One region of the Bilifractor sp. HCP3S3_D3 genome, then DNA from elsewhere that is predicted to be linked to it. Evidence: predicted binding sites of a transcription regulator. Region 1 holds the regulator's gene; the other holds the start of a gene.
The links. Region 1 encodes HrcA, which represses chaperone genes, less so after heat shock. Its sites were predicted from a motif close to TGTTAGCACTCNNNNNNNNNGAGTGCTAACA; they were not measured.

Region 1 (7,567 bases):
GGGGATGTCTGCAGGACGTGGGCGGAAGCAAGGCCGACATCGGCACCATACTGATGGACGGTGACAGCCGTTCTCTCGTGATCACTCAGCTGATTCAGGCTGCGGAGGACACGGGAATGGACGGAATCAATGTCGACATTGAAACGGTTACCGCAGAGAACACGCCGCAGTATCTGCAGTTTCTTCGGGAACTCTCCGTTGCCGCTCATGCGAAAAATCTGATCGTCTCCGTGGATAATTATGTTCCGGTATATACTGCATATCTGAACCGTGCTGAACAGGCGAAAACTGTGGACTACCTTGTTATTATGGGATATGACGAGCATACAGCGGGATCTGACGAAGCGGGGTCAGTTGCCTCTCTTTCGTTTGTAAAGCAGGGCATTGAGGATACGCTTGCGGAGGTTCCTGCCGACCAGGTGATCAACGCGATTCCGTTTTACACGAGGGGCTGGACAACGGTGTCCGGAGAGGCACCTTCGAGTGAGGCTCTTGGTATGGACGAGGCGGACGAGTGGGTGAAGTCTCTCGGTATCCAGACAAGATGGGATTCGGAAAGCGGTCAGAACACGGGAAGTGTCACCGTGGGTGATGAGACCTACAGCATCTGGCTGGAGGATGAAAAATCCATCGAAGAGAAGATGAAACTGATCCGCAAGGCGGATCTTGCCGGTGTTGCGGAATGGAGGCTCGGCTACGAGCGATCCGATGTCTGGAAAATCATCAGCAGTTATCTGAAGGACAGCGAGTGAGCAGAGCATCGCGGACGGGCAGGGAGAAAAGTCGGTATGGAATCCGAGATTTAAAATCCGGGGATGCTGTGCTATACTTTACTTACGCTTACGGTGAGCCGGGCGCTCATCGCTTTTGGCGGGTATTGCGAAGACGAGATAAAACCCGCGAAGCGCGTTTTATCTCGTTTCGATTACGGGAGTATACGATCAAAGGGGGTAACCGCTATGGCCGAAAATGAAGAATTGTTCAAGACTACCGCATTTGGAGGGTACGACAAGGACGATGTGCTGGCTGAGCTTCAGCGATTAAAGGATAATGCCTATCAGGAAAAGAGCAAAATAATCCGGGATCTCGCGGATGCGAAGAAAGCCCTTGCAGCGAAGGATAACGAGATCAGCGAAAAGGACGCAAAGATTGCGGAGCTTCAGGAGACACTGGAGGCGCGGGATCAGGAGATCCTCAAGATGGAGAAAACCATCCGCGAGAAGTATCAGTCGTATGTCGATAATTATGAGACAATCGGAAGCCTGATCTATGAGGCAAAGATCCGCGCAAAGCAGATTGACCGTGAGACTGAGGCTGAGAAGCAGAGAAGAATCTCAGAGGCAGAGACGGAAGCAAGGAAAATTCGTGACGAAGCGCAGGTAGAGGCACAGAAAACTCTGGCGGGTGTGCAGAAGGAGGTTGATGAGATCAACCGCGAGGGGAAACAGAAGTATGAAGCTGTCCAGGAAGAGCTTGCAAATGTTGTCGAGATCTTCAACCGCGTGCAGAAGCAGTTCATGAATTCCTACAAGACGATTCAGGATATTGTGAACGAAAGCCCGGAGATAGGGGAGAACTGTGACCTGCCGCTTCGCGAAGATGATTATTAAAGGATGGAAGTGAACCGATCCATGCAGACTGGAAAAGCAAAAATTGTCAGGATGACGGAAGATAACCTGGATATGGATGCCCTTCGTGAGGCGGGAAGAATTCTGAGAGCGGGAGGCCTTGTCGCATTTCCGACGGAGACGGTCTACGGACTTGGAGGAAATGCCCTGGATCCTGAGGCTTCCCGAAAGATCTATGCCGCGAAGGGAAGACCCTCGGACAATCCGCTGATTGTACACATCGCTGATCTGGAGCATCTTTTTCCGCTGATCCGTGAGTTCCCGGAGGGAGCGAGGAGACTGGCAGAGAGATACTGGCCGGGACCGCTGACCATGATTTTTCAGAAGACCGATCTGGTTCCCTATGAGACAACGGGAGGGCTGGATACGGTGGCGGTCCGTTTTCCGGACAATGCCATTGCAAGGGAGATGATCCGTCAGGGAGGCGGATATGTTGCCGCGCCGAGCGCAAACACCTCCGGAAGACCGAGCCCGACGCTCGCCAGTCATGTGGAGGAGGATCTCGGCAGCAAGATCGATATGATCATTGACGGAGGTCAGGTGAATATCGGTCTGGAGTCTACGATTGTGGATTTCAGTGAGGGACATCCGGTCATTTTGCGTCCGGGTTTTCTGAATCAGGAGATGTTGGAGAAGGTGATCGGAGAGGTCACAGTTGACCCTGGTATCATGTCCGAGAATATTCATGTGCGGCCGAAGGCGCCGGGCATGCGGTACAAGCATTATGCGCCGAAGGCAGATCTTGCGATCGTAGAGGGACAGCCGGAGGCTGTTTTTTCAAAAATCCGGGAGCTTACCGAAAAGAGGCTTTCAGAGGGCTTTCGTGTCGGTATCATCTGCACAGAGGAGAGCCGGGACAGGTACACAGAAGGAGATATCCGTTGTATTGGAAGCAGGGCAGACGACAGGACGATTGCGCACCATCTATATGAGATTCTGCGGGACTTCGATGCTGACGGGGTTGACTATATCTATACAGAATCCTTTGAGACACCGAGAATGGGTCAGGCAATCATGAATCGTCTGATCAAGGCGGCCGGCCATGAAGTGATTCAGGCGTGAGAGGTGCCTGACCGGGTTTTCAGAAAGAGGCAGATACAGATCAGCACATGCGTGCTGCAGAGAAGGAGGACAAAATGATAGCACTTGGATGTGACCATGGCGGTTACCGGCTGATGCAGGAGGTCAAAACTCATCTTGATGCTAAGGGAATCGCATACAGGGATTTTGGATGTTTCAGCGAAGAATCTGTCGATTACCCGGATTATGCCCACAAGGTCGGGCACGCTGTTCAGGATGGAAGCTGCGAGAAGGGAATCCTGATCTGCGGTACCGGAATCGGCATCTCGATCACTGCAAATAAGATGAAGGGAATCCGCTGCGCACTCTGCACGAACGAGTATATGGCGAGGGCAACGCGGGAGCATAACGATGCAAATATCCTTGCGATGGGCGGAAGAGTCACGGGACCCGGAGTTGCGTGCGGAATTGTAGACGCGTTCCTCGACACACCGTTCTCGGAGGGGGAGAGACATATCCGAAGGATCCGTAAGATTGAAGAGGAACAGTAACGAGGCGAAAATCGGATTGCCGGAAGAGAGCCCGCTGCATGTTGCAGAGGCACAACTCGTGGAAACAGTAATGCAAAGGACCTGGATGCCGGAAGGAAGCGGTAATTCGCCGGAGAATGCTGCACCTGTGTCCGGATGGAGACAGATCGTTTGTGAGGAACCTGTGTCTTGCAGTTATATGAGTGGAAAGGAAGAAAAATGGGAAAAGTAATTATTATGGATCATCCGCTGATCAAGCATAAAATCGGAATCATCCGCGAGGAAAGTACGGGGACCAAGGAATTTCGCGAGATTATCTCCGAGATTGCCATGTTGGAGTGCTATGAGTCAACACGCAGTATTCCTCTTGAGGACGTAGAGATTCAGACACCGATCACAAAAACAACCGTTCAGAGACTGGCCGGCAAGAAGCTGGCCATCGTACCGATTCTTCGTGCGGGTCTGGGAATGGTTTCCGGTATCCAGACGCTGATCCCCGCCGCAAAGGTCGGACACATCGGCATGTACAGAGATCCGGAATCTCTTCAGCCGGTGGAGTATTACTGCAAGCTCCCCTCCGACATTGAAGAACGTGAGGTTTTTGTGGTAGATCCGATGCTGGCGACCGGAGGCTCTGCCTGTGACGCGATTCGTCAGCTGAAAAAGCATGGATGCCAGAAAATTCATTTTCTCTGTATCATTGCGGCACCGCAGGGACTGGAGCGCCTGAAGAAGGAACATCCGGATGTATCCATCGTGGTAGGCGCGCTGGACGATCATCTGAATGAACAAGGATACATTGTGCCCGGACTCGGCGACGCGGGAGACAGAATTTTCGGAACAAAGTAAAGCGCCGACATGTTGTGAACGGGGATACACACGGTATAAGCTGCGGATTGCCCATGCTTCGTACACTTGCGATCCTACAGGCGATCTGTCTGCGTTTTCGAAGGGCTTATACACAGAATGCTGGAGGAACGATGTCAGATAAGCGAAAAGATTATATTTCCTGGGATGAGTATTTTATGGCAGTTGCCAAGCTGGCAGGCATGCGTTCCAAGGATCCGAATTCCCAGGTGGGATGCTGTATCGTGAGCCAGGACAACAAGATTCTTTCCATCGGCTATAATGGATTTCCGAGAGGCTGCTCCGATGATGCCTTTCCGTGGGCCAGAAGCAACGAGGATCCGCTGAAAACAAAGTATGTCTACGTGACGCACAGCGAGCTGAACGCGATCCTGAATTACCGGGGTGGAAGTCTCGAAGGGGCAAAGCTGTATGTCTCGCTTTTCCCGTGTAATGAATGTGCGAAGGCAATTATCCAGGCGGGAATCCGGAAGGTTATCTATGATGACGACAAGTATGACAAAACACCTTCCGTCATTGCATCGAAAATGATGTTTCAGGCAGCTGGAGTAGAGTTTGAAAAATATAACTCCTCGGGCAGGATACTCACAATCCGTGTCTGAGAAAAAACAGAATGTCAACACATACAGGTCAGGGTTCAATATTCAGGATAAGGACAAGTGCATCGGCTTTAAAAACCAGACAGGAGGGGACAGGAAATGGTCCGTAAAGAGAACGTTACTTATGTAGATGGCCTTGCAGGAGGAAGAGGAAGAGCAAAGGTTTCCCATATTGTGTCCAGGGAGGAGCTTATGGGGCATGGAAGGATGTACGCAAAGGTTACACTTCCGCCAGGCGCAAGCGTAGGCTGGCATCAGCATGTACATGACACGGAGCCTTACTATATTCTGAAGGGCCACGGTGATTTTATTGATAATGACCACAGGATTTATCATGTGTCAGCCGGAGACGTCTGCGTGATTGAGGTCGGACAGTATCACAGCATGGAGAACAATTCGGACGATGATCTGGAGTTCATGGCATTGATCTACAATGAAGCCGGGTATCTGAACGACTGACAGGAACAGATACGTGGTCAGTGCGGCGAAGGACATCTGACACGTGACATATGGCGAGGAACACATGCCATACTACATACTAAGCAGTGACAAGTCCCTGACATTTTAATAGAAGCATTACAAATGATTCAACAGAAGCATTACAAGGGATAAAGCTGCGCTCTTGCGCGGTATTATATGCCGACAGGCAGCAGGCTGGAGCAGACAGGGAACTGTGACGGCCTGTTTTTTTTACGCGAACAGTGAGCCGCAGCCGAATGCGAAGTGTTGGATTTTCTGATAGGTCATTCCTTCCGGAGGATTGTTCAAATATTTTTTGCGATGAATTGCCATAAGAATTAACCCGAAAATAATTTGCCATTAGCGCCGCGCTCAATTCACCGCGCATTCACCGCGCAACAGCAAAAGTAGTTGACAAAAAAATAATGCAGTGCTATCTTATGAAACATAGGCGTTAGCACTCTGCAATTTAGAGTGCTGACAAACCGGCAAAGGGAACGATCCTGCCGGAGATCAATCCTCAGAAGGAAGAAAGGAGCCAAGGAGTGGGAGAAGATTTGGATGAACGAAAAAAGACGATTCTAAAGGCTATTATCCAGACATACCTGGAGACGGGAGAGCCTGTCGGATCACGGACAATTTCCAAATACACAGACCTGAATCTAAGCTCCGCGACCATCCGAAATGAGATGTCGGATCTGGAGGAAATGGGGTATATTATTCAGCCGCATACTTCGTCCGGACGGATTCCCTCCGATAAGGGATATCGGCTTTATGTAAACGAGCTGATACAGAAAACAAATCAGGATGCTGAAGCACAGACGCTGATGATTCAGAAAACGGATCGTATGGAGAAGGTACTGAAGCAGGTCGTGGATGTGCTGGCACAGAACACCAATTATGCGACAATGATTGCGGGACCGTCGTATCATCAGAACTCATTGAAGTTCATTCAGTTGTCCCGGATCAATGAGAAACAGCTTCTCGCGGTAGTGGTGGCACAGGGGAATCTGGTCAAAAACCAGATGATTGACCTCAAGGAATCTATTGATGAAGACGATATTCTGAAACTGAATCTGCTTCTGAACAACGAGCTGAACGGAAAGACAATCGGCGAGATCAATCTGGACATGATCACTCGGATGAAGCAGCAGGCAGGCATTCATAGCGAAGTCATCAGCAGTGTGATCGATGCAGTGGCAGAGACCATACAGCCGGGAGAGGAGGACATGCCGATCTATCTGAGCGGTGCGACAAATATTTTCGACTATCCGGAACTTGCGGATTCGAAAAAAGCCAAGGAGCTGATGACCGCGTTCGGAGATAAGAAGGAACTGGCTGAGATGATCCGCGAGACGGCTCCGGGCGAGGAAGCCTCGAACGGGATCACCGCCTATATCGGGAACGAATCCCCGATTCAGGGCATGAAGGACTGCTCCGTTGTCACCGCAAACTACAATCTTGGAAACGGGATGAAAGGAACGGTCGCTATTGTAGGCCCTCGGAGAATGGATTATAAGAAAGTAGTAGAAAATCTGAAGCAGCTGAAATCACAGATGAATGCTCTCTTTGGAAACGGAGACGCCAAGCTCGAGACCTCGTCCGATCATGACATTATCGATGACAGCACAGAGTCCTAGCAGACCGGGATCCGGGAGTACACGAAGAAGTGATTAATCCATGCGGAGATTCACATTAGATTTAGAAGCAATAAAAACAGAAAGGCGGGACAGACATGGCAGACGTGAATAACAGCAGGCGGGGCGCCGACGGGGCAGACCCGAAAGCAGAGGAAAAAAGAGCCATGAAGAAGGATAATCATATGAACGAAGAAAAAGCAAAAGATACAGAGAAACGTACAGCAGAAGCAGATACGATGAAGGAAGAGAAGACAGAAAAGGAAGACGGAGTTCGTAACGGAAAAGCCGCGGATCAGACCCAAGAGAAGGCAAGGCAGAATGAAGCCGGGAAATCTGATTCCAAAGAGAAGCAGGATGAGGCGAAAAGCGACGGCTCTGTGGAAAATGGTGATAATGCGAAAGGATCCGGTTCCGGGAAAAAGATAAAAAAGGACAAGAAGGATGAGAAGATTGAAGAACTCACCGACAGACTGCAGCGTCAGATGGCTGAGTTCGACAATTTCCGCAAGCGCACGGAGAGAGAAAAATCCGAGATGTTCGATATGGGCGCGAGAGATGTTATCGAGAAGATCCTTCCGGTGGTCGATAATTTTGAAAGAGGACTTGCCGGAGCGGATGAGTCGGATTCGTTCGTTCAGGGGATGAACAAGATTTACAAGCAGATGACGAAGATCCTGACAGATATGGGCGTTGAGACCATCGAGGCGGAGGGCGCCGAGTTTGATCCGAATCTTCATAATGCGGTGATGCATGAGGACAACCCGGATGTCGGTGAAAACATCATCACACAGGAGCTTCAGAAGGGATATAAGTACAAGGATGTC
Region 2 (7,567 bases), on a different contig from region 1:
AGTCAATATTCGAAATAATGTACATGCCGTCTTCAAGCATCCCGCCGACTTTTCGGAGCAGATCCATACTGGATGCGCCCTCATATGCAGGATCTGTATCCGGAAAATGATAGCCGATGTCCTTCATCGCAGCAGCACCGAGAAGCGCATCCATGATGGCATGCAGAGCAACGTCGGCGTCAGAATGCCCCAGAAGCCCTTTCTCATAAGGTATTTCAACGCCGCAGAGGATCAGCTTCCGCCCCTCTGTCAGCTTGTGTACATCATATCCTGTTCCTATTCTCATTCTGTGATAAGCACCTGTCGCACCATTCCCGAATCAGTCAAAGCCGAAGACCTTCTCCAGAACATGATACCCTTTCTTTACTACTTTTCGTCCACCCTCCCCGGGAAGATTCAGCGCCACACCGGACGCGCTGGCACGAATTTTCAGAAACGCCATATAATCGACCTTCTTCAGACGATTCCACAGCGGAGCCTTTTCCTTCAGCATCTCCGGGTCTTCGGAACGCATCATCATGGAAGTCGTTATCATCATGATGATCAATACATCATGGATCAAAAATTCTCTCTGCTTCGGATGAAGGCGAAGTTTATGGAACTGTTCAAAGTAATCCAGCATGAGATAGGCAACCCGGAGCTGCTGCGGAAATCTCGTCATCATGACCTTCTCGTTCACGCTCTGATCCGAACGGCCGATAAAGTAGCGGTACAGGTTGACATTCAGATAATACATGGTCTTTACCCTGGAAAAAGGCACAAACGCATAGATATTATCAACATAGAATGTATGCTCCGGAAGTCTCAGTTTCACCTCCCTGAGCAGCTCTGTCCGGTAAATCAGCGAATGCATCAGCACATAGTGGAACACATTCATCCGTTTTACCTGATCCCAGCCGAAGATTCTGCCTTCCGGAAAATACATTCTGTATCGCATCACATATTTTCTGTATTTCCGATTCTGCTTCTCATACACATAATTCGCAAAAAAAGCGTCGACGATATTGCCGGACTTTGCAAGCCCCCGCAAAGCGTCGAGCACCCTTTCAAAAGCGCTTCTGTCCAGCCAGTCATCGCTATCCACAACCTTGAAATAGAGTCCGGTCGCATGATCGATTCCGGTATTGACAGCCCCGCCGTGACCTTTGTTTTCCTGGTGAATAGCCCGGACAATCGTCGGATATTTTTCCTGATATTCATCCGCGATCTCTGCGGTCCTATCCTTCGTCGATCCGTCATCAACGATCAGAATCTCAACATCCTCACCTCCGGTAAGGAGAGATTCAATGCACTTTCTCATGTAGCTTTCGGAATTGTAACATGGTACAGTAACGCTGAGTAACTTCATCTTCCCCGTTAAACCTTTCTTTCAATTCGGCAGAATATACCGTTTCTATAATGCCACAAGACCTGTCAAATTGCAATCTCGCATATCCTTGCCCGATCACGCAGGCCGTTCTCCGCACATCATCCTTCACGCCGACTGCTGTTTTCGCCTGCCCCTCCGGCCATTCCATTTTACGCAAACATCCGTTTACGCCGCCTTCCCGTCTGTTTCCGGCACGCGTCTCCGGCCATTCCATTCTACGCAAACATCCGCTTACGCCGCCTTCCCGTCTGTTTCCGGCACGGTTTCGTGAGCAGAGACAGATAATATATAAATGCCACTATGCAGATACAGTTTTTTCCTGACAGAAGACCTGACGGGCTGATTCCCATGGATTTATCTCTTTTGCAATCCGGCGCTCCCGGCATTCTCTGCTCTGTTCAGATTCAGTGCGTCCGCATAGGCCTTGTAGGCGGAGGGAACAGCATACTTTCTTCTTATTTCATCAATCTCCGCAAAAAACAGACCGGCTCCCGCTTTCTTGTCAGAAGTCTCGTCTGCCCCCACGGACAGGCGATCCGGAAAAGAGCCGACCCGGATCTCATATCCTCTCATCTGCCACTCAATATGCGAAAAAATATGTCTGCTGTCTGCCAGTCTCCTAATATAAAGAGCCGGCAGTCCCAGCTCCTTCACCTTGTTCAGCGCCTCCTCTTCGCTAAGGCTCCCCTCAAGGTTCGGAAACTCATACAATCCTGCAAGCAGCCCCTTCTCCGGCCTTCGGTTCAGAAGTACCCTGTCTCCGTCCCGCACCACAAGGATCGTCCGGTTCTCCATCCGACGAGGCTTTTTTTCAGACTTTACGGGAAAATCCATCTCCCGCCCCTGTTCATGCGCTTTGCACCACTTTACAAGCGGACACTCTGCGCATTTCGGCACCCCCTTCGGCAGACAAATTGTCGCTCCCAGGTCCATCATGCCCTGGTTGAAGTCCCCGGGTGTAATCGGATTCTCTGCTGTGCTGCCAGATAACTCCAGCTTCATCACCCCTGTCAGACTGTCTTCAATCTCTTTGCGGTATTTCTGCCTTGTGATGTCAGAGGAATCTGCCAGTACCCGGGTTATTACCCGGAGTACATTCCCATCTACTGCCGCCTGCGGCTTTCCGAATGCAATCGAAGCGATTGCTCCGGCTGTGTAGTCTCCGACCCCTTTAAGGGTTTTCAGTGTCTTCACGTCGTCCGGAATCTTTCCTCCGAAATCATTCATGATCTGGATTGCGGCTTTCTGCATATTCCGGACTCTGCTGTAATACCCGAGGCCCTCCCACAGCTTCATGAGGCGGTCCTCTGGGCAGCACGCAAGGTCTCTGACCGTGGGAAGCGCAAGCAGAAATTTAGTGTAATACTCCTTCACTGCCTCCACCCGGGTCTGCTGAAGCATAATCTCCGATATCCATGTGTGATACGGATTTTTCTCCCTTCTCCAGGGAAGATCTCTCCTGTTCTTCTGATACCATCTGCCCAGAGGAAGTATAATCCGCCGCATCTCCCCGAACCTGTCCTCCGAGACTTTTTTCTTCAAACTCAGTTCCTCCGGAATCACATTCTCTGAGTTCCTGTCCACTGAAAATTCCTCCGATTCTGCTGTCTTCTGATTTTCTACCCTCTGATTATCCACATTGTTTTACCTGGCAGTTATACACGATATTCTCCGAGGCATCTTCGAGTCATTATAACAGACTCAATGTAAATCGAACAGATACTCCGAACCACTCAGGGCGATACACCAGTCTGGACAGCAATAAAGATTGGCACCTGCCGCATAAGCTATATCCCTAATCCCCAATCTGGACGGCAATAAAGATTGACACCTGTCGCATAACCTATATACAATAGGAAAAGCAGCTCCACTTCCCGTCAGGCGCGGCCATCCGCTTCTGCCTGAATACCGGTGACACAGATATCCGGAAGCTGCAGCAGAAGACAAGAGTCAAACAGAAAAGAGGTTATATGAACAAACTGCAGACAGACGGAATCATCTTCGATGTTGACGGCACGCTTTGGGATACCACGCCGATTGTTGCCGAGGCATGGAATACCGTGCTGGATTCTATGAACCGGGACTACCGCTCCCGTCATCTCCCTCCCCTTCATCTGATTCACCCGGAGGGCGGAGGTTCAGGCTCGCGGATTGTAAGCGAAGATCTGCGACGTGAATTCGGAAAGCCGCTCGAGACTATCGCCAAGGATCTGCTTCCGGATCTTCCCGATGCAGAAAAGGCTGATCTCCTTCGTCAATGGTATGATGCCGAGGAAATTGCAATCGACCGCAACCCTCCCGAGCCTTATGACGGACTGGAACGAACTCTTCAGACTCTCACGGGAATCGACCCCCGGAAATCCGGAGAATCGGAAGCCGGTCTGCCCCGCACAAAAGCCTCGCATCAGCTGCCACCAGGTATTCCCTGCTTCATCGTCAGTAATTGCCAGAGCGGTTATATTGAGCAGTTTCTCCGGCTGACCGGTCTTGGCTGCTATATCACGGATCATCTCTGTCCCGGAGACACAGACAGACTTAAGGCGTATAATATCTATCGCATTGCTTCTGAATATCATCTTCAGAACGCTCTTTACATCGGCGATATTCAGGCGGACTTTGACGCGACAAGGGAGGCGGACCGTCTCCTGAAGAAAGAGGCCCGGCAGAAACAGGAAAACGGATGTTTTGATTCATCGCGCAATGATTGCAAAGTCCCCGATCCCTCCATACGCTTCCTCTGGGCATCCTACGGATTCGGAAGTGTAACAGATCCGGATGGAATCATCCGGCGAATCTGCGACCTACCTGATCTGATCATCTCCTCAAAAACGAAGGCAGATCACATATAAATTGTGAATGAAATGCATCCGTCAGGATTGACGCTTCACACTTAAGATTGCGTGTAAGGCGATCCACAGCAGCTAGGCTAATTGGCATGAATGAGCATCCCACATAAGAGCGCGTGTGAAGCACGCGAAAGAGATAACATTAACATCACACATATACACAGAAAGAAGGATTTTTATGCATTACCAGTACAAAACAAAAGGAACCTGTTCCCAGCTCATTGATTTCGACATCAATGACGGCATTCTCACAAATGTACGCTTTACCGGAGGCTGCAACGGAAATCTCTCCGGCATCAGCCGTCTGGTCGAGGGCCGCAAGGCAACTGAAGTCGCAGACATCTTAAAGGGCACAACCTGCGGATTTAAAAACACCTCCTGTCCGGACCAGCTTTCCAGGGCTCTCCTCGAGGCTGTTGAAAACGCCTCGAAATAACCGAAAAGAAGTCTGTTTCGCGCCGGTTCCTGCAGCCGGCGCGATTTTTCACGCGATCATGTTTTATTTTTTAAGAAAAATTAGCACTCGCCACTTGACAGTGCTAGTAACAAGTGTTATAACAAAATTGTTCCAAAAAGAAGGAACTCATAAAACAACAATAAAGAAACAATAAAACAGTGCCAATAAAATAGTACCAATAAAACAACAGCAATAAAACGGCACAAAACAGAAGCAGCACAGAAAGACCGCTTCTATGGAACAGGCTTCCTGAATAGCCGCCTCGTATTACAGAAAATCAAAACACAAAGGAGGAATGACTTATGTTACTGCCGGAACTTTTTGGAGATACTTTTGATGACTTTATGGATCAGGCATGGAATGGACGTTGGTTCAACGCACCTTCTGCTTCCGCTCACCGCATGAATACAGATATTAAGGAAACAAAGGACAGCTATCAGTTGGAGATGGAACTTCCGGGATACGGAAAAGATGAGGTACACGCCGAGCTTAAAGACGGTTATCTGACGGTCACCGCAGCAAGAAACGAGAATAACGACAAGAAGGATGAAAACGGCAGATATGTACGCCGTGAGCGCTATACCGGCACCGTAACCAGATCCTTCTATGTCGGTGAAAACATCGAACCGGAAGACATACACGCAAAATTTGAAAATGGAATTCTGACTCTCAGTATTCCAAAAGAAGTACCGAAGAAGGAAGAAACAAAAAAGACCATTGCCATCGAAGGATAAAACGATTCTGGTCCTTCCTCACTTTCTCACAGAATCATATAGAGTAAAACGGCAGAGCCATCCGAACCGGCATTCCGGTCACGGATGGCTCCTCTCTTTAATAAGTATCGCATCTTGATAAGTATCGTATTAAAGCCGTATCCGTGAGTCTTTCCTGTGCCGGCTCCGGAATTCCTTCGGCGTCATCTGATATCTCTCGCGAAAAATCCTATGAAAATAGCTGTGATTCTCATACCCCACCGCATCAATGATATCATTCACCGGAAGGTCCGTGTCGCAGAGCAGACCTACCGCCTTGTTCAGGCGTTTCCGCTGAAGCAGTTCCTTAAAGTTCACTCCGGATGCCTTCTTAATCATACGGCTCAGCGTATGCGAAGGCAGGCAAAGTCCAGCGCAAAGCTCGGTCAGAGTCGCGGTCCGATAGTTCTGCTCAATATATTGCAGCGAGGTCATGAGTATCATATTCTCATATGAATCCGGTTCCATCGTTCCTGCCTTCGGAACCGCCTCCAGCAGATACAGGAAAATCAGTCCCATCGTGGTCTGATTGATCCGATTCATCCTCTGCAGCAGGAAGGGCTCTCCGCCATTCTCCTTCTGAGAAATCAGCGAATAGATCATGTTTTCGATCAGATTTTGTATCTGAAGCACATCTGCGACCTTGAAATAAAGATACTCTCCCCGTCTCTCATCCTGTCTCAGCGTATTGACGATGAAATCAGCCAGAACGTTGTTTCTTCCGATCATCTCAGAGGCAACATCGAAAAATTCAGGAAGAATCACAAAGTTGATCGCGATATCATTCCTGCCTGCCGGAAGAATCTCATGCCTTGTATACTGATTCAGGAAGAGAAGCTCGCCCCGGCTTACCCGGATCTTTTTGTGGTTGATGATATGCGTCACAGAGCCCTGGCAGATGTACATCACTTCCACATAATTATGCCTGTGCATGGGGAAATGCGCAAACCTTGTATGTGTCCGCACCGTAATCAGCTGACCGGTCTCCAGCAGCTTCGCATAATCAATGGTGAATTCCTCCCCGGAGGCATATAACTTTTTTTCAATTCCGGCTGTACCGTCCAGAATGCGCTGTTCCTCCTCTGTCACTCTGCCAAGCCGGTCCAGAAGTTCCTGATTCATTTATCTTACCTTTTTCTTCATTTGGCCCGGAAAAGAGCTGCAGAACCCGAAGAGGCCACGGCCACACCTGCAGAGGCTTCCGAACCATCCGTCGGCGTCATTTCGATGTCGAGATCCACGCTTCCGCTGACTCCATCAACCGTTCCCGTATTCGAGTACTGCCATACCCTGAATTTATACGGAGTGCCCGGCGTCGCACTGTAATTGGAAAACCAGACCGGAAGATCATAGAGCTTTGTCATATCCAGAGTAAACGACTCCCAGTGCAGATTCGTATAGAGCATCGGTTCATAGCCAGCATCCACGATTGCGAGGCTAAAGGCCTTGATATTTTGCGTGAACTGGTCACCGCTGACACCATCGGTCCGCGCAGCGCCCTCTTCCACCGTTTCCATGTCGATCGCAGCCGGAAGATCCAGATGGCGTCCGTTCAGTGTATCCGTCACAAATTTTGCCTCTTCTTCCGCCTCTGCTTCATCAATCGCCTGTGAATAAAAATAAACGCCGATATCCAGTCCTGCCTTTCTGGCTCCCTCATAATTTGTCTCAAACATAGCGTCTTCCACAAGAGAACCGTCGCTGCCATATCCACGATATCCGATTCTGAGATACGCGAATTCATAGCCGGCATTTCGGACAGCTTCCCAGTCAACCTCCCCATTATGCTCGGAAACATCGATTCCGATACGGCTGGAATAATGATCACTGTCCGTATACGTCATCTTCTGCCCATCCAATGCAAAATCCGCTGAATTGTAGTCGTTATACATATCACTCATTGAATATGAGGTGGAAAAAAGGCGCTCTGACACCTGATTATCCTCTGCGGCGTGGCTGCCGAATGCTGCAATCGCCACAAACGCTGCCGTAAAGGCAACCACTATGCCCGCAAGTATACGGTTTCGGAGAATCTTCCTCCTCTCCGCTCTCGTCACCCGGTGACGTGCACCGCTTCTTCCCCTTCTTTTCCTGTTTGCTGCCATATGCGATCAGGCAGACGCGATGCCGCCCGTTCCTTCCT

Region 2: ACTNDI_RS09315 (Hsp20/alpha crystallin family protein) is a predicted target of HrcA. The motif match lies at 4,730-4,760, and genes of this name have one in related genera.

Annotation. Positions count from the first base shown of each region.
Region 1 covers NZ_JBQHWP010000007.1:109,157-116,723, reverse strand. Annotated here, with positions in the region: gene ACTNDI_RS06020 (glycosyl hydrolase family 18 protein) at 1-752, shown strand, start outside; gene ACTNDI_RS06015 (hypothetical protein) at 960-1,610, shown strand; gene ACTNDI_RS06010 (L-threonylcarbamoyladenylate synthase) at 1,614-2,690, shown strand; gene rpiB (ribose 5-phosphate isomerase B) at 2,765-3,199, shown strand; gene upp (uracil phosphoribosyltransferase) at 3,398-4,027, shown strand; gene ACTNDI_RS05995 (deoxycytidylate deaminase) at 4,159-4,647, shown strand; gene ACTNDI_RS05990 (cupin domain-containing protein) at 4,744-5,103, shown strand; gene hrcA (heat-inducible transcriptional repressor HrcA) at 5,649-6,743, shown strand; gene grpE (nucleotide exchange factor GrpE) at 6,926-7,567, shown strand, end outside.
Region 2 covers NZ_JBQHWP010000013.1:75,726-83,292, forward strand. Annotated here, with positions in the region: gene ispF (2-C-methyl-D-erythritol 2,4-cyclodiphosphate synthase) at 1-286, opposite strand, end outside; gene ACTNDI_RS09295 (glycosyltransferase family 2 protein) at 320-1,348, opposite strand; gene mutY (A/G-specific adenine glycosylase) at 1,724-2,953, opposite strand; gene ACTNDI_RS09305 (HAD family hydrolase) at 3,340-4,218, shown strand; gene ACTNDI_RS09310 (TIGR03905 family TSCPD domain-containing protein) at 4,394-4,651, shown strand; gene ACTNDI_RS09315 (Hsp20/alpha crystallin family protein) at 4,975-5,406, shown strand; gene ACTNDI_RS09320 (AraC family transcriptional regulator) at 5,536-6,546, opposite strand; gene ACTNDI_RS09325 (glycoside hydrolase family 25 protein) at 6,564-7,529, opposite strand.